DNA from 4 places in the Rhizobium sp. NZLR1b genome. Region 1 is predicted to be linked to each of the others. Evidence: predicted binding sites of a transcription regulator. Region 1 holds the regulator's gene; each other region holds the start of a gene.
What was found. Region 1 encodes PhoB, which activates phosphate uptake and scavenging genes when phosphate is short. Its sites were predicted from a motif close to TGTCATNNANCTGTCAT; they were not measured.

Region 1 (4,219 bases):
TCGATCCCTCGACGGCTCTGCCCGTGCAGGTCTATATGTGGGCCAACGAGGCCGAACGTGCCTTCGTCGAGCGGACTTCGGGTGCCATCATCGTCCTGCTCCTGTTCCTGATCGTCATGAACATGGGCGCCATCCTCTTGCGTCGTCGCTTCGAGCGCCGCTGGTAAACGGAGTTACACATCATGAACATGTTGACGGAAGCTGCAGTTGAAAAAGCGCTGGATCAGAAGATGAGCAACGTCCCTTATAAGATGATCGGCAAGGATGTCTCGGTTTACTATGGCGAGAAGCGCGCGCTTTTCGATGTGAACCTGAACATCCGCGAAAACACCGTAACCGCGCTGATCGGCCCGTCCGGCTGCGGCAAGTCGACCTTCCTGCGGAGCCTAAACCGCATGAACGACACGATCGACGGCTGCCGGGTCACCGGCAAGATCACGCTTGATACCGACGATATCTATGATCCCGATATCGACGTCGTCGAACTTCGCGCCCGCGTCGGCATGGTCTTCCAGAAGCCGAACCCGTTCCCGAAGACGATCTATGAAAACGTCTCCTACGGCCCGCGCATCCATGGCCTTGCCAAGTCGAAGGCCGATCTCGACCAGATCGTCGAGACCAGCCTGCAGCGTGCCGGCCTCTGGAACGAGGTCAAGGACCGCGTGCATGAATCCGGCACCGGCCTGTCCGGCGGTCAGCAGCAGCGCCTCTGCATTGCCCGCGCCGTCGCCGTCAGCCCTGAAGTCATCCTGATGGACGAGCCCTGCTCGGCGCTCGACCCGATCGCCACCGCCAAGGTCGAGGAACTGATCCACGAACTGCGCGAGAACTACACGATCGTCATCGTCACCCACTCCATGCAGCAGGCCGCGCGCGTCTCGCAGCGCACCGCCATGTTCCACCTCGGCAATCTCGTCGAGGAGAACGACACCGACAAGATGTTCACCAATCCCGACGATCCGCGCACCCAGGACTACATCATGGGTCGCTTCGGTTGATTTTGGCGACACCAAGCCTTCCCGTTATTCGAGGATAAAGCCCCATGGCATCGACACATATTTTTTCTGCCTATGATGATGATCTGAAGTTCCTGTCCAGGCGGATTTCCGAAATGGGCGGCCTGGCCGAGCAGATGGTCAGCGAGGCCGTCCGGGCGCTCGTCAACGGCGATACCGCGCTGGCGCAGAAGGTCATCTCCGACGATGTGATCCTCGATCACGCCGAGCGAGAAATCGGCGACAAGGCGATCGTTACCATCGCCCGCCGTCAACCGATGGCCTCGGACCTGCGCGAAATCATGGGTTCGATCCGCATCGCCGCCGATCTCGAACGCGTCGGCGACCTCGGCAAGAACACCGCCAAGCGCGTCATCGCCGTGCAGAGCACCGGCGTTCCGCGCAAGCTCGCCCGCGGTCTCGAGCATCTGTCCGAGCTGGCGCTCGTCCAGCTCAAGGAAGTGCTCGACGTCTACACGACGCGCTCCGCCGACAAGGCCAATGCGATCCGTGAACGCGACAACGAGATCGACGCGATGTACACCTCGCTGTTCCGCGAGCTGCTGACCTACATGATGGAAGATCCGCGCAACATCACCAGCTGCACGCATCTGCTCTTCTGCGCCAAGAACATCGAGCGCATCGGCGACCACGCCACCAACATCGCCGAGACGATCTACTACATGGCGACCGGCGCACAGCCGGAAGGTGACCGTCCGAAAGACGACAGCGCCAACACCGTCGGCGCGGTCACGGAATAAAGCCCATACTAGCCGTTGCGTGCGCGCCCATCCGGGCGCGCAAAGAGGTCGCAGCCACCTTTCTGAATTTGCGCAGGATGCATTGCTTAAATCACCCCGGTTTAAGGAACATGCGCGAGGAGACCGACAGGCATGATCCCGAGAGTTGCAGTTGTTGAAGACGAGGAAGCCTTGAGCGTGCTTCTTCGCTACAATCTCGAAGCGGAAGGCTTCGAGGTCGATACTATCCTTCGTGGCGACGAAGCCGAAATCAGGCTTCAGGAGCGCACGCCCGACCTGCTCATCCTCGATTGGATGCTGCCCGGCGTCTCCGGCATCGAACTCTGCCGGCGCCTGCGCATGCGGCCGGAAACCGAACGTCTGCCGATCATCATGCTGACGGCGCGCGGCGAAGAGAGCGAGCGCGTCCGCGGACTGTCGACCGGGGCCGACGATTACGTCGTCAAGCCGTTCTCGACCCCGGAGCTCGTTGCCCGCGTCAAGGCGATGCTACGCCGCGCCCGTCCCGAGGTGCTGTCGACGGTGCTGAAATGCGGCGATATCGAACTCGACCGCGAAACCCATCGCGTCCATCGCAAAAGCCGCGAAGTCCGCCTCGGCCCCACCGAATTCCGCCTGCTGGAATTCCTGATGTCGTCGCCGAGCCGGGTCTTCTCCCGCTCGCAGCTTCTCGACGGCGTCTGGGGCCACGATATCTATGTCGACGAACGCACCGTCGACGTCCATGTCGGCCGCCTGCGCAAGGCGCTGAACTTCTCCAACATGCAAGACGTCATCCGCACCGTCCGCGGCGCCGGCTATTCGATGGAAGCCTGAGGGGTTTCCGATAAAGTCGAGCAAGCTCTGCCCCTCACCCTAACCCGACCGGGGTCGAGCCACTCGTCTCGACCCCGGTGCCGGCAGGCGGATGAGGGGCAGCCACACCCAACGTACTCACATAAAAAAACGGGCCTTCCAGCCCGTTTTTGCATGTCGACAATGTCACCCGTTCAGCTCGCCCGCGCTGCCGCCCGGCGGCGTTCGTTGACGGGCTGGTAGGCGAGTTTCTGGTGATAGCCGCAATAGGGTGAATTGTCGGGGGACTCGCAGCCGCAGAAGTGGAAGTCATCCTTCAGCGGATCGCCGACCGGCCACTTGCAAGTGCGTTCGGTCAGTTCCGTCAGGCCGAGGCGGCGGGAGATCGGCACGACCACGCTGCCTTTCGGCACGTATTCCATTTCCTCGACCGTTTCGATCTCGATCTCTTCCTTCAGCATCGTTGCGCCCTGCTGGCGGGTAACGGTGCGGGTGGTGATCCGAGAGGCGAAGTTCGGCGCGCGCGGCGCCGATGTATTGCGTTTCGGCGTTCGGGCCGTGGCGGCCGTGCCGCCGGCCTTGGCGCGGCCCGGAAGGCTCAGGCGGTGCACCTTGCCGATTACAGCGTTTCTGCTGACACCGCCAAGTTGCGCCGCGATCTGGCTGGCGCTCAGTCCTTCGGCCCAAAGCTTCTTGAGTTTCTCGACCCGCTCGTCTGTCCAGTTCATGCCCTGTCTCCACCTTCTGCGTTGGTGATGGCAGAATCCCTCACCGTTGCCTCGGAAGCTCCGAAACAAGAAACGCTTGATCAATTTTGGTGACTAGTTCCGCCGCATGCAGTCTAGTAATTGAACTTTAACCTAGTGTGAGCGTGACTCCGTGACAAGAGTCGCATGAATCCGGATGAATCGAATTCGGAGTTTTCCCCAACTTGCTGCCCCAGCGTGTCATTTCTGCAATAAAGCCTGTTGAAGGTCGAAAACACCGCTGTACAACCTTGCTGCATGCGCTAAGGGCGCAGTTTTGTTGACATTGCAGCGCGAAAAGGAAATAGTACCGCTGGCCGCCGCAAGGCGGCATTTTTAATTTTTCGGGCCTGGTTTTCTTAGCCGGAGTCCGTTGCTTGATAACTCTGATCGGGAGACCGCGCCATGGCTGAAGCCGCGCCGCTTTATGACACCTACTCTCGTGCCCCGCTGCGGTTCGAGCGAGGCGAGGGCGTGTGGCTGATCACCGAAAGCGGCGAACGTTATCTCGATTTCGGCGCCGGTGTTGCCGTCACCTCGGTCGGCCACGGCAATCCGCATGTGGTCGGCGCGCTGAAGGAGCAGGCCGACAAGGTCTGGCACCTCTCCAACATCTATGAGATCCCCGGCCAGGAGCGTTTGGCCAAACGGCTGACCGACGCCACCTTCGCCGACAAGGTGTTCTTCACCAATTCGGGTGCTGAAGCGCTCGAATGCGCGATCAAGACGGCGCGCCGTTATCAGTTTTCCAACGGCCATCCCGAGCGCTTCCATATCATCACCTTCGAGGGCGCCTTCCATGGGCGGACGCTCGCGACAATCGCCGCCGGTGGCCAGGAGAAATATCTCGAAGGCTTCGGCCCCAAGGCGCCGGGTTTCGATCAGGTGGCGTTCGGCGACATCGAAGCGGTCCGCGCCGCGA
Region 2 (4,219 bases), on a different contig from region 1:
GGGCGAAGTGCTCGCCATCGTCGGCGAGTCCGGCTCCGGCAAGACGACACTGCTGAACTGCCTCTCCACCCGGCTGCTGCCGAGCACTGGCAGCGTCGAATACCACATGCGCGACGGCAGCTACCGCGACCTCTACCGCATGAACGAGGCCGAGCGGCGTTTCCTGATGCGCACCGACTGGGGCTTCGTGCACCAGAATCCGGCCGACGGCCTGCGCATGACCGTCTCCGCCGGCGCCAATGTCGGCGAACGGCTGATGGCGATCGGCGACCGGCACTATGGCACGATCCGCGCTTCGGCGATCGATTGGCTGGAGCGCGTCGAGATCGACGCCGACCGCATCGACGACCAGCCGCGCGCCTTTTCCGGCGGCATGCGCCAGCGCCTGCAGATCGCCCGCAACCTCGTCACCGGCCCGCGCCTCGTCTTCATGGACGAACCCACGGGCGGCCTCGACGTCTCGGTGCAGGCACGCCTGCTCGATCTGGTGCGCGGCCTCGTTAACGATCTCGGCCTGTCGGCGATCATCGTCACCCACGATCTCGCCGTCGCCCGCCTGCTCTCACACCGGATGATGGTGATGAAGGACGGCTACGTCATCGAACACGGGCTCACCGACCGGGTGCTCGACGACCCGCGCGAACCCTACACGCAACTGCTCGTCTCCTCGATCCTGCAGGTCTGAGCAATTCAAGACTTTACAGCGTCCTTGCGCGTCTTTTCAGGGCCCGGCGCTGTAAATCCGAAACCAGGAAAGAAGACATCATGCCAACGCCCCTCGTCGTTTCCGAAGTCTCGAAAAGCTTCACCATGCACCTGCGCGACGGCATCAGGCTGCCCGTCGTTTCCAATGTCGCCTTCTCGGTCGCCTCAGGCGAATGCGTCGTGCTCGGCGGCCCATCGGGCGTCGGCAAGAGCTCGCTGCTCAAGATGATCTACGGCAATTATGCCGTCGACACTGGCCAGATCCTCATACGCCACGACGGGCGCATCGTCGACCTCGCCGCCGCCGATCCGCGCACCGTGCTCAACGTGCGGCGCCACACGCTCGGCTATGTCAGCCAGTTCCTGCGCACAGTACCGCGCGTCGCGGCGGTCGATGTGGTTGCCGAACCGCTTGTGGAGCGCGGCGAAGACGCCGCCACGGCACGGGAAAAGGCGGGCGCCCTGCTTGCCAGGCTCAACCTGCCGGAAGCGCTCTGGCAACTTCCACCCGCCACCTTCTCCGGCGGCGAGCAGCAGCGCGTCAACATCGCCCGCGGCTTCATCACCGAGCACACGATCCTGCTTCTCGACGAACCCACAGCCTCGCTCGATGCCAAAAACCGTGCCGTCGTCGTCGGCATGATCGAGGAGAAGAAGAAGGCGGGTGTCGCGCTTCTCGGCATTTTCCACGACGAGGAAGTGCGCGAGGCGGTCGCCGACCGCATCCTCGACGTCCAGCTGTTCTCGCCTGGAAAGATCGCCGCATGAGCCGCAAGCTTGGCATCGAGCCCTATGTGCATGAGACGGCATCCGTCAGCGATTCCACCTTCGGGCGCTATACGGAGGTCTCCGAGCGCTGCCGCATCAGCGAGGCCACGTTCGGCGACTATTCCTACATCATGCAGGATGGCTCAGTCTGGTGCGCAACGATCGGCAAGTTCGTCAATATTGCCGCCGCCGTGCGCATCAACGCCACCAATCATCCGACCTGGCGGGCGACGCTGCATCATTTCACCTATCGTGCCGCCGACTACTGGCCGGACGGCGACATGGAAACCGATTTCTTCGCCTGGCGGCGGGCAAACCGCGTGACGATCGGCAACGATGTCTGGATCGGCCATGGGGCGACCATCCTGCCCGGCGTCACCGTCGGCAACGGCGCGGTGATCGGCGCCGGTGCGGTGGTATCGAAGGATGTCGCTCCCTACGCGATCGTCGGCGGCGTGCCGGCCAAACCAATCCGCGAACGCTTTCCAAGAGAGATCGGCGAACGGATGGACAGGCTTTCCTGGTGGGATTGGGAGCACGACCGGCTGCGCCAGGCGCTGCAGGATTTCCGCAACCTGAGCGCGGAAGATTTCCTGTTCCGCTACGGTGGTTAAACCGCCGATATAGATGCGCAACAAGCGCGGGGATATGTGACAGGACTTACACAAATATGACATGGGAGGTTCATCAAGCGGGACTAATGCGATGCTGACCAAGGCCTGGAGTGCAAAGGGAAAGCATGATGTTCGAGCTGAAGAATGTCACACGTCGTTTCGGAAAAAAGCTCGCCGTCGATTCCGTCACGCTCGACATTCCTCAGGGCCAGATGGTCGGCATCATCGGCCGATCCGGCGCCGGCAAGTCGACGCTCTTGCGCATGATCAACCGGCTGCAGGAACCGAGCTCCGGCTCCATTCATTTCGCCGGCGTCGAGGTCTCCGGGCTTCGCGGCCGGGCGTTGCGCAACTGGCAACGCGATTGCGCGATGATCTTCCAGCAGTTCAACCTGGTGCCGCGCCTCGACGTTCTGACCAATGTCATGCTCGGCCGCCTCAACCACCGCTCGACGCTTCTGAGCCTGCTCAACATCTTCACCCGCGAGGAACGTGTGCATGCCATCGCTGCGCTCGAACGCCTCGGCATCGAGCAGACGGCGTTGCAGGCATCCGGCACGCTTTCCGGCGGCCAGCAGCAGCGCGTGGCGATTGCGCGAGCGCTGATGCAGAACCCGAAGATGGTTCTCGCCGACGAGCCGATCGCCTCGCTCGATCCGCTGAATGCCAAGATCGTCATGGATGCGCTGCGCGATATCAACGAGCGCGAGGGCATCACCGTCATCACCAACCTTCACACGCTCGACACCGCCCGCAACTATTGTGAGCGCATCGTCGGCATGGCCAGCGGCCGCGTCGTCTTCGACGGCAAGGCCTCGGAACTGACCGCCGAGGCAGTGAAGGCAATCTACGGAACGGACAAGGATGGCGCCGGCATCGACGAAACGATGACCTCGACATCCATCAATATCGCTCCCGAGCGGGCAGACAATCAATCCGCCGGCGCCCAACCGCTGGCGCTGGCCGGTCTCTGAGCGAGGCGGCCGCGATCGCGCGCCCGCGTCAAGGGCACACTTCTTCGTAACGGAAGACCGGGGGCACCGGTCAATAGGAGAGACACATGTTGAAGAAAGCACTCTTTGCGGCAACGGCGCTCTTCGCGCTCGCCGGCGCCGCCAACGCGGCAGATCTCAAGGAATTCCGCATCGGCATTCTCGGCGGCGAAAACGAAACCGACCGCCTGCGCAACTATGCCTGCCTTGCCGACCACCTGAAGCAGGAATTCGGCTTCGAGAAGGTGTCGCTGTTCCCCGCCGCCGACTATGACGGCGTTATCCAGGGCCTGCTCGGCGGCACGCTCGACTTCGCCGAACTCGGCGCTTCCGGCTACGCAGCCATTTACATCAAGGACGAGAAAGCTGTTACGCCGATCCTGACGACGCAGCAGAAGGACGGCTCGACGGGTTACTACTCGGTCGGTCTCGCCCTGAAGTCCTCCGGCATTAAGAACATCAAGGACGCCAAGGGCAAGAGGCTCGGCTACGCCGATCCAGATTCCACCTCCGGCTATCTCGTGCCGCTGACGCAGATCCCCAAGGACACGGGCATGCCGAACGACAAGTTCTTCGCCTCGACGCAGTTCAACGGCGGCCACGAGAACAACCTGCTTGCCGCTTATGACGGCAAGGTCGACGTTGCCGTCGACGACTCGTCGGGCATCGGCGAATTCAAGGACGGCTACACCTCCGGCACCTTCCGCAAGGAAGTCGACAAGGGCGCCGTCGATCCGAACAAGCTGGTTGAAGTATGGCGTTCGCCGCTGATCCCGAACGGCCCCCTCGTCGTTCGCAACGCCCTCGGCCAGGACTGGCAGACGAAGCTTGCAGCCTTCTTCACGGCTCTGCCGGAGAAGGATCACAAGTGCTTCGCGGCTGTCGAAGGCGGCGACTACAAGGGTTACGCCCCGGTCAAGCACGACTTCTACAACGCCGTCGTCGAAGTCCGCAAAGCTGCCATCGGCGGCTGATCGGTTTCTGGAATGCGGGGCGGCCGGAAACGGCCGCCCTTTATCTTTGATCGGGCGAGGCGTCCATGACTATTGCCGATACACAGCCGCACATGCAGAGCACGCAGGAGATCGGCACCGCCTGGGAGCGGATGGTCGCCAAGCGCCGCTTCTACACTATCCTCGG
Region 3 (4,219 bases), on a different contig from region 1:
AGACTTCACTACTGATTTGGGCAAACAGCAGCGGCCAGGAGGGATCGTAGTCGACCACTTTGATGGCGCGCATGCTTCCTTCCGATCTCGGTCAGTGAATCTCGGCGAGCAGCCCGTCGAGGATCGTGACCATCTTCTGCTTGGCCTCTTCGAGCGAGCCGCTATTGTCGAGCTCCGCCACGTCGTAGTCGCCGCGCACCGTCAGCGGCCCGCGGGCAAGCCGCGCCATGATATCCTCATGCGTCTCGCGCCCGCGCGCCTCCAGCCGGCTCGCGAGCACTTCCGGGCGAGCGGTGACGTTGATCACCTTGAGCCGCGGGAAAGCCGCCTGGAAACGGTGAAGCGCCGAGCGCGAGCCGTTGGCGACAACGACATGGCCGCGCGACAATGCCACCGAGACCTCGGCCGGAATACCATATTTCAAGCCATGCGCCTCCCACCAGACGGCGAAGGAGCCCGACTGCTCCATCGCGGCAAACCCTTCGAGGGAGACGGAAAGATGGTCTTCGCCGCCGGCGTCGCGGTGGCGGGTGATGACGCGGCGGGTGAAATGTACGTCGGCGCGGCCGGCGAAATGCCGCGCGGCGAGGTTCATCAGCGTGTCCTTGCCGGCGCCGCTCGGCCCGACGACGACGACCATGATGCCGCGCTCGGCTCCGGCTCCTGGATGGGGTTCGTAAGGGCTCATGCGACACGGCGTCCCTGGCGCCAGACGGAGCGTGTCACCGGCACGCCATGCGAACGGTGGACGCGGACGAGATCGGCGCGCAGTCCGGTGGCGATCCGGCCGCGATCGTCGAGGCTGACGGTGCGGGCGGGCGTCGACGTCACCATGGCGATCGCCTTCGGCAGGGCAATGCTCTCGACTTCATCGGCGAGGATGAAGGGTGCATGCAGCAGGCTGAGCGGCACGTAATCGGAGGAAAGCACGTCGAGCACGCCCATCTCGGCAAGGTCGCGGGCAGCGATATTGCCGGAATGGGATTTGCCGCGCACGATGTTCGGCGCGCCCATCAGCACGCTCATGCCGTGACCGTGCGAGGCGCGGGCTGCGTCGAAGCTGGTCGGGAATTCGGCAAGCCGCACGCCGTTGTCGATCGCCTCGCCGACATGGGAGAGCGTCGCGTCGTCGTGGCTTGCCACGGTGATGCCGCGTTCGGCGCAGACCTTGGCGATGGCGTTGCGATGCGGCGTCGAGTTGCGCGCCGATTCCGCCTGGCGCTTAGCGACGAAACGCGCGAAGACCTCGTCGCTCAGGCCGCGCTTCTTCTGATAGTAGAAGATATATTGATCCATCGTCTGGAATTGACGCTGGCCGGGCGCATGATCCATCAGCGAGACCAGCCGCACATGCCGATCGTTTTCGAAATCGGCGAAATGTTCGAGCACATTGTCGGCCGAGACCTCGCAGCGCAGGTGGATCAGGTGCTCGGCGCGCAGCCGGCCTTCCTTCTCCGCCGACTGGATGGCGTCGGCCATCTCGCGCATCTCGCCATGTTCGAAGCCGCCGTCCTCGTCCGCGCCCATGCGCAGGCAGTCGAACACCGTGGTGATGCCTGAAGTGACGATCTGGGCATCATGCGCCTGGATTGCGGCGGTCTTGTTCCAGCGAATGCCGGGACGCGGCTGATAATGGCCTTCAAGATGATCGGTATGCAGCTCGACGAGGCCGGGAATGACGTAGTCGCCCTCGAAATCTTCGCCGGCTACCGAGTTGCCTTCGGAAATGTCGGCGATCTTGCCGTCGCGAATGAGAATCGATCCGGAGAGGATGTCATCCTCAAGAACGATGCGGGCGTTGGAAAACACGGTCTCTTTGCTCATCTCGTCTGGTCTTTCAGCTTTTGGCGCCGGCAAGCGGCAGCCAGGAATGAACTTTAAACGGGGCGCCGCGCGTTTCTTCGGTGAAGACGGCAAGGCCCGAAATCGTAAGCGGCCGACCGGTGAAATCGGCAAAACGCTCGGTCAGGATCGCTTTCATCACTGCGGCGCGTGTCTCGGGCACCTGGCCGGTGAGTGTCATGTGGAAGCCGAAATCCTCCATCACATAAGGATAACCCCAGCGCTGCAGATGGGTGCGCTGGCTGTCGCTGAGCTTCTCCGGGTTGCGCCGCGCCATATCGGCCTCGGAAAGCGTTGCGCGGAACGGTTCGAAGGACCTTACCACCTTCGCGGCGAAATCCTGAAGAGGTTGATGAAGAGAACCGGGAACGAGGGCAAAAAAACGACCGAGCTGGCCCAGCACGAGTTCAGGAATCTCGAAAGCTTCAGTGCGCGCGGCAAAATCCTCGGCAACGGCCATGAGATCCTTCTCGGTGACCCAGGCGGCGAGCGAAAACGGCGCCTTCATCGTCGCGTGAAAGCCGTAGCGGCGAGGATCCGCGGTCAGCTCGAACTGCTCCGCCGCACCCAGTCTCTCATGTTCTGACGCAGAATAGGTCTCGCCGGTGAACGCATCGCGGCCGAGCCAGAGCGACGCCTCGCCGGTCAGGGGATCGTCCTTCGGCGGCGAGAAATAGAGAGCATAGCGCAAGGGCTTTTATCCTGAGGATCATCGAAACGGGGGAGCGCAATGTGCAGTGATTTGGCGGCGAACCGCAAGCAGGCTCCCGGCTAAAAGATTTCCGTGACAGAATGATGATGGCGGCAGCGCCGCCACGGCCTTTGGAGCGGATATATCAGTGGGTTTTCGTGCCCATCAGCCGGTGGCGCAGCGCGTTCGAGGCGGCGTCGAAAATGAACACGACGATCAGGATCAGGATGACCATGTAGGCGACGTTTTCCCAGTTGGCGTTGGTGCGCATGGCCTCCCACAATTTGAGGCCGATGCCGCCCGCGCCGACGGCGCCGATGATGGTCGCGCCGCGCACGTTCGATTCCCATTGGTAGAGCGTCTGGCTGACGATGACGGGAACGATCTGCGGCATAATGCCGTAACGATGGACGAGCACGGTCTGAGCGCCGGTCGATTTGATGCCTTCCCGTGGCTTGTTGTCGATATTCTCCAGCCCTTCGGAATAGAGCTTGCCGAGCGTGCCGGTCTCGGTGAGGAAGATCGCGCCGCTGCCGGCAAGCGGGCCAGGCCCGAAGGCGCGCGTCAGGAACAGCGCCCAGATCAGCATGTCGACCGAGCGCAGGAAATCGAAAAAGCGCTTCAGGATCTGATTGAGCAGCCGGTTCGGCGTGATGTTGCGCGCCGCCAGGAAGGCCAGCGGGAAGGCTGTGAGCGAGCCGAGCAGCGTTCCGAGGAATGCCATGACGATCGTCTGGAAAAGCTTGGTCCAGACATCGCCGTGCTGCCATTCGCTGTTGTTCCAAATGTCGTCGAAGGCGAGCGCCAGGTTGGACTGGTCGGGCTTGATGCGCGGGCCGGAAACGATGAGACTGACGACCTCGCCGACCGGCTTGTCGAAGAAGGACGATTGCGTGTCGAAGATGAAATTCGCCCAGCCGATGAAACGCTTGCGGATCTTCACCCGGTCGACGGAAATGCTGACGTCGCCGGCAAAGCCGAGATCGGCGAGCACATTGTCGTCATAGACGGTCATCCAGCCGGGCACCGGCCCGACAACTTTCGGCGCACCGCTCGAAACCTCGACGGGAACGCTGATGCCATGCGCGGTGACGATCGTCTCGCTCTTCGAGACGGTGACGGTGCGGCTGGTGCCGCTGATCGAAACCGTGATGCTGCCATCGGGATTGTTGACCAACCAGTCCGGATGCGGATTGTCGCCGAGAGGCGAGAAGCGTGGATAGCGGATATCGATCGAACCGTCATCCCCGATGCGGAATTCCGGCTGAACGTCGTAGCTCACCCATTGGCTGAGATAGATGCCGACGCGCTCCCAATGGGCTTCGGCGAAAAGCTTAGGCAGGTCGAAGAACCAGACGGCATAGAGGCCATAGAGCAGCGTCGCGATCAGGATCATCAGCCCGCCGAAACGCTGGCGGAACGACCGGTGGAAATATTCCGGATAGCGCGTTTCTATCTCATGCATGCGGTTTGCGTCGATCACCGTCATGGCGGCCTCAATGTTGCAGAAGGAAGGCGTGCTCGCCGACGAGGCGGCGGCGCAGCCATGCGGAGAATTGGTCGACGGCGACGATCGTCACGAACAGCAGCAGAACGAGCGCCATCGTCTTGGCGCCGAAGCCGCGCGAGATCGAAAGCTTCAACTCCTCGCCGATGCCGCCGCCGCCGACGGCGCCGATGATGGTC
Region 4 (4,219 bases), on a different contig from region 1:
AAAGGCCCTGGTCGACGCCGTTGCGGGCGGCAACGATGCGGCTATAGGCAAGGCTGAGAATCGATAATTCGCCGGCCAGCCCTGGGTCGAGCGCATCGCGGGAGGGCAGTGTGGCATAGAAGGCCAAGCGCTCGCGATCGAGCGTCACCCGGCTTCGCTGCATGTCGGCGGCAGTCGCGTTGTTGGGACGTGCGAGGTAGAGGCGGGTGGCGCCAATTTCACTGAGGATCTCCGTGGCGGCGATCGACCCGCCGCGGGCAAGCACGTCGGCGAACTGCCTGTCCTTTTCGAGATCCCTGTATTGTCTGAGCGAAGACCTTATGACGACGACGCCTTCAATGAGCATGAAGACGAAGGGCAGCATGATGGCGGCCAGGATAACCCTTTTGATGGTTTCGAACTTCATCGCCAATCGCCACGGTGATCAAAACGTCGGTCGTGCGCGACCAATTGACGGCAATCTTAGCAGCAATTCTTAATAAACTGATAAAGCGGCGGATCCCTAGATTTCTGGCCCTAGATTTCTGGACGAATGAAGTCACGTGTCTCAGCATCCATCACCCAGAGTTCGCCTGTGGAGATATCGAACCATGCGCCATGGAGGTGCATTTTTCCTGCTTCCTCGAGCGCCTTGATGTCGGGAAAGCTTCTGAGATTGTCGATCGAATTGCGGATCGAGACACGCTCCAGCGCCGTCTGCCGCTCGGCCGCCGTCATCACATCGTTGCTCTGGATCTGCTCCGCGGCGGGCTTGACCAGCGACATCCAGCGGCCGATGAAATCGCCGGGCGACAGCGGCTCGGCATTCGGATCGAGCGCTGCACGGATGCCGCCGCAGCGGCCATGGCCCATCACGACGATATCCGAGACCTTCAGCGCCTGCACTGCAAATTCGAGCGCGGCCGACGTCGAATGGAAGTGACCGTCCGGCTCGTAAGGCGGCACCATGTTGGCAACGTTGCGAATGACGAAGAGCTCGCCCGGGCCGGCATCGAAGATCAGCTCCGGTGCCGCACGTGAATCCGAACAGGCAATGACCAGCGTATGGGGACTCTGACCGTTTTCGGCAAGCTGCCGATACCTGTCGCGGGCGTCGGCATAGCGTCCGCTCATAAAGTTGCGATAGCCGTCCAGAAGAGGATTTGGAAAACGCTGCATGCTTCTGGATTAGCGCGCGCGGAAGACAAGATCAACTGCTGCACTGCAAAATGAACGCATTGGCCGATGTGTCATTTTTTCCGCCGCTGCGCCGGATGCACGAGCCGGCGCATCTGCACCATGGCCATCGGCGTCGAAAGGCTGGAAGCATCGCTTGCCAACATCAATTCGTTGCTGCCGCGCTTGACGGCGCGCGCAAGCACCTCGAAGACGCTGGCGGTGGCAAGCTGAAGCGCTTTTTCGTCCTCGAGGCCGGAAAGCAGGCGCGACAGGAAGACGGCAGCAAGCAGGTCGCCGAGCCCATTCGGCGGATTTTCGACGACGCGGTGCTCGGCAAGAAGCGCGTGACGGCCGGAAAGATAGAGATTGCCGGTACCGCCCGCCATCATCGGCACGGCCGAGGTGACGAGCATGCGAGATGGTCCGAGCGCCAGCGCCGCCTCCATGATCGCGCTGTTGTCTTCAAGCGCTGCCCCCGAAAGCCATGCAAGTTCGTAGCGGTTCGGCGTCGCCAGCGAGGCGAGCGGGATGAGATGATCGCGAATAGCCTCTGCGGTCGCTTCCGGCACGTAGAGGCCGCCGAGATCGCCCATGACGGGATCGCAGACATAAAGCAGTTCCTGATTATCTTGCCGGAGCGCAGCGATCAGCCGGGCGACGGAACGCGCCTGGGCGGCATTGCCGAAATAGCCCGAAAGCACCGCCCTGACTTCGCCGATCCAGGGCGCGCGGATTAGATCGTCGATCGCCGCGTCGAAATCCGCTTCCGCAAATGTCAGCCGCGTCGAGCGGCCGTGGCCGGGATGCCAGGGAAGCACGATGGTCGGCAGCGCCCAGACAGGATGACCAAGCGTCTCCAGTGCAAAGACCGCCGCCCGGTTGCCGACCGAACCGCGCACCACATGACTGGAGATGACAATGACTGCGCTCGCTGCATTTTCCGACATGATACCGAGGTCCGAATGATGATCGCGTTTTGATGATCTTTTTGACGGCGCGCTGTCAACCATTCTTCACGTGGGCATGGAAATGTAGGCGAAACGAAAACTAAAAAGAGGCTTCCCCGTTCGTTTTGGCCAGGAAAGCGAAAAAATCCCTCTTCATTTCCTATTTTGAGGGTCAAAAAAGCATCAAGACAATCGTTCGGGCCTCCATTTTAGAGATTTTTTCGAAGAATCTTCTGTTAGCTTGCAGAAAATCAGTCCATTGCGGGAGGCGATCCATGGCTGCCAGAAACAATCCGAAACGGGAAAAGCAGATCGAAAGCGCACGCAAGATCGCCAAGGCGACGGGCGAGGCACATCTCGATCCGGAAATACTCTTCGGCCGGGCCAGCAATGACGATCTTGAACTCTATACGCCTGAGATGCTGGCGCTCTCCGCCGTGCATTCGGCAAAGGAACTTGCCGCCTGGAATGGCAAGGCGCCTCGTGTCAGCATCGACACCATTGCCGATGTGACGCCAGATGGCATTGCCGTTTCGGTGCTATCGGTCACCGACCGGAACATGCCTTTTCTGTTTGAATCGGTCATGGGTGAAGTGACGAGCACCTATCGCGACCTGTTCATGGCGGTGCATCCCATCCTGATCATGGAAAAGGGTAAGGCGCCGGCGATTTATTCCGCCGATCATCCGAGCGACCCGGCCAACCGCGTCAGCCATATCCAGCTCCACATTGCGCCGCTCAACTCCGCCCAGGCCGCAGATCTCGTCAAACGTGTCGAAACCGTGCTCGAGCAGGTCCGCCTGTCGGTGTCCGACTGGAAGCCGATGCTTTCCAAGATCGACGGGGTGATCGCCGAGCTCTCAGCCAACGGCACCACCCGGAAGAAGGCTGATCGCGATGAGGCCATCGCCTTCCTGACATGGCTGCGCGATGAGAATTTCACTTTCCTCGGGATGCGTGAATATGTCTATTCCGGCAAAGGTTCCGATGCCAGGGTCGAACGCGACAAGGGTGCTGGCCTCGGAATGCTCTCCAACCCGGATGTGCTGGTGTTGCGCACCGGCAAGGACGCCGTGACGACGACGCCTGAGATCCTGGCCTTCCTCGACGGCCCCGATTTCCTCATCGTCACCAAGGCAAATGTGAAATCGATCGTCCATCGCCGGGCCTATATGGATTATGTCGGCGTCAAACGTTTCGACGCTGCGGGCAACGTCACCGGCGAACTGCGCATCGTCGGGCTCTTCACTTCGACGGCCTATACCTCGCTCGCCTCTGAAATCCCGCTGCTGCGTTCCAAGATCGAAAAGGTGAAGGAGCATTTCGGCTTCGACCCGATGAGCCATTCCGGCCGCATGCTCGACAACACGCTGGAATCTTATCCGCGCGACGACCTTTTCCAGATCGACACCACGTTGCTTGCAAATTTTGCCGAACAGATCAATGACTTGGCCGACCGTCCGCGCGTGCGCGTCCTGCCGCGCATCGACCATTTCGACCGCTTCGTCTCGGTGATCATCTACGTGCCGCGCGAGGAATACGACTCGATCGTCCGCGAGCGGATCGGCACCTATCTGAAGACTGTCTATGACGGTCGTGTCTCCGCCTATTATCCGGCTTTCCCGGAAGGCGGCGTGGCGCGCGTGCATTTCATCATCGGCCGCTCCGGCGGCAAGACGCCGCGTATTCCGCAGGCAAAGCTCGAGCAGGTGATCCGCGAAATCACCGCCCGTTGGGACGACCGTTTCGAGGCGCTGGCCGGGGCCAAGGCGCCGAAGATATCGGTCGACCAGGCCTTCCAGGATTCCTTCACTCCGGAGGAAACCGTTGCCGACCTCGCCGATATCGGCGCCTGCGCCGCTGGCGAGCCGCTTCGCATCCAGTTCTACCATCGTCCGGAAGAACGGGGCCGCATCCTCTCGCTGAAAATCTTCCACGCCGGCGGCCAGCTGGCGCTGTCGCGCCGCGTACCGCTTCTGGAAAATCTCGGCTTCAATGTCGTCAGCGAACGCACCTTCGACATTGGGGTGCCGGCCGCCGATGGAGAAACGAAACTCGTCGTGCTGCACGATATGGAGCTCGAGGCCCGCAATGGTGGCGACATAGACCTGCAG

Region 2: a site for PhoB is predicted at 2,133-2,149, ahead of phnC (phosphonate ABC transporter ATP-binding protein). Genes of this name have one in related genera too.
Region 3: a site for PhoB is predicted at 2,627-2,643, ahead of HJB84_RS17615 (DUF1045 domain-containing protein). Genes of this name have one in related genera too.
Region 4: a site for PhoB is predicted at 2,159-2,175, ahead of HJB84_RS04945 (NAD-glutamate dehydrogenase). Genes of this name have one in related genera too.

Annotation. Positions count from the first base shown of each region.
Region 1 covers NZ_JABDWC010000007.1:276,075-280,293, reverse strand. The annotation lists gene pstA (phosphate ABC transporter permease PstA) at 1-167, shown strand, start outside; gene pstB (phosphate ABC transporter ATP-binding protein PstB) at 183-998, shown strand; gene phoU (phosphate signaling complex protein PhoU) at 1,043-1,756, shown strand; gene phoB (phosphate regulon transcriptional regulator PhoB) at 1,889-2,572, shown strand; gene HJB84_RS13525 (GcrA family cell cycle regulator) at 2,746-3,279, opposite strand; gene HJB84_RS13520 (aspartate aminotransferase family protein) at 3,703-4,219, shown strand, end outside.
Region 2 covers NZ_JABDWC010000011.1:113,281-117,499, reverse strand. The annotation lists gene phnK (phosphonate C-P lyase system protein PhnK) at 1-685, shown strand, start outside; gene phnL (phosphonate C-P lyase system protein PhnL) at 766-1,473, shown strand; gene HJB84_RS17640 (DapH/DapD/GlmU-related protein) at 1,470-2,087, shown strand; gene phnC (phosphonate ABC transporter ATP-binding protein) at 2,216-3,061, shown strand; gene phnD (phosphonate ABC transporter substrate-binding protein) at 3,148-4,053, shown strand; gene phnE (phosphonate ABC transporter, permease protein PhnE) at 4,119-4,219, shown strand, end outside.
Region 3 covers NZ_JABDWC010000011.1:108,393-112,611, forward strand. The annotation lists gene HJB84_RS17600 (GrpB family protein) at 1-73, opposite strand, end outside; gene phnN (phosphonate metabolism protein/1,5-bisphosphokinase (PRPP-forming) PhnN) at 92-688, opposite strand; gene HJB84_RS17610 (alpha-D-ribose 1-methylphosphonate 5-triphosphate diphosphatase) at 685-1,824, opposite strand; gene HJB84_RS17615 (DUF1045 domain-containing protein) at 1,838-2,533, opposite strand; gene phnE (phosphonate ABC transporter, permease protein PhnE) at 2,679-4,022, opposite strand; gene phnE (phosphonate ABC transporter, permease protein PhnE) at 4,030-4,219, opposite strand, start outside.
Region 4 covers NZ_JABDWC010000003.1:92,631-96,849, reverse strand. The annotation lists gene HJB84_RS04960 (GGDEF domain-containing protein) at 1-406, opposite strand, end outside; gene HJB84_RS04955 (carbonic anhydrase) at 517-1,158, opposite strand; gene pdxY (pyridoxal kinase PdxY) at 1,230-2,105, opposite strand; gene HJB84_RS04945 (NAD-glutamate dehydrogenase) at 2,381-4,219, shown strand, end outside.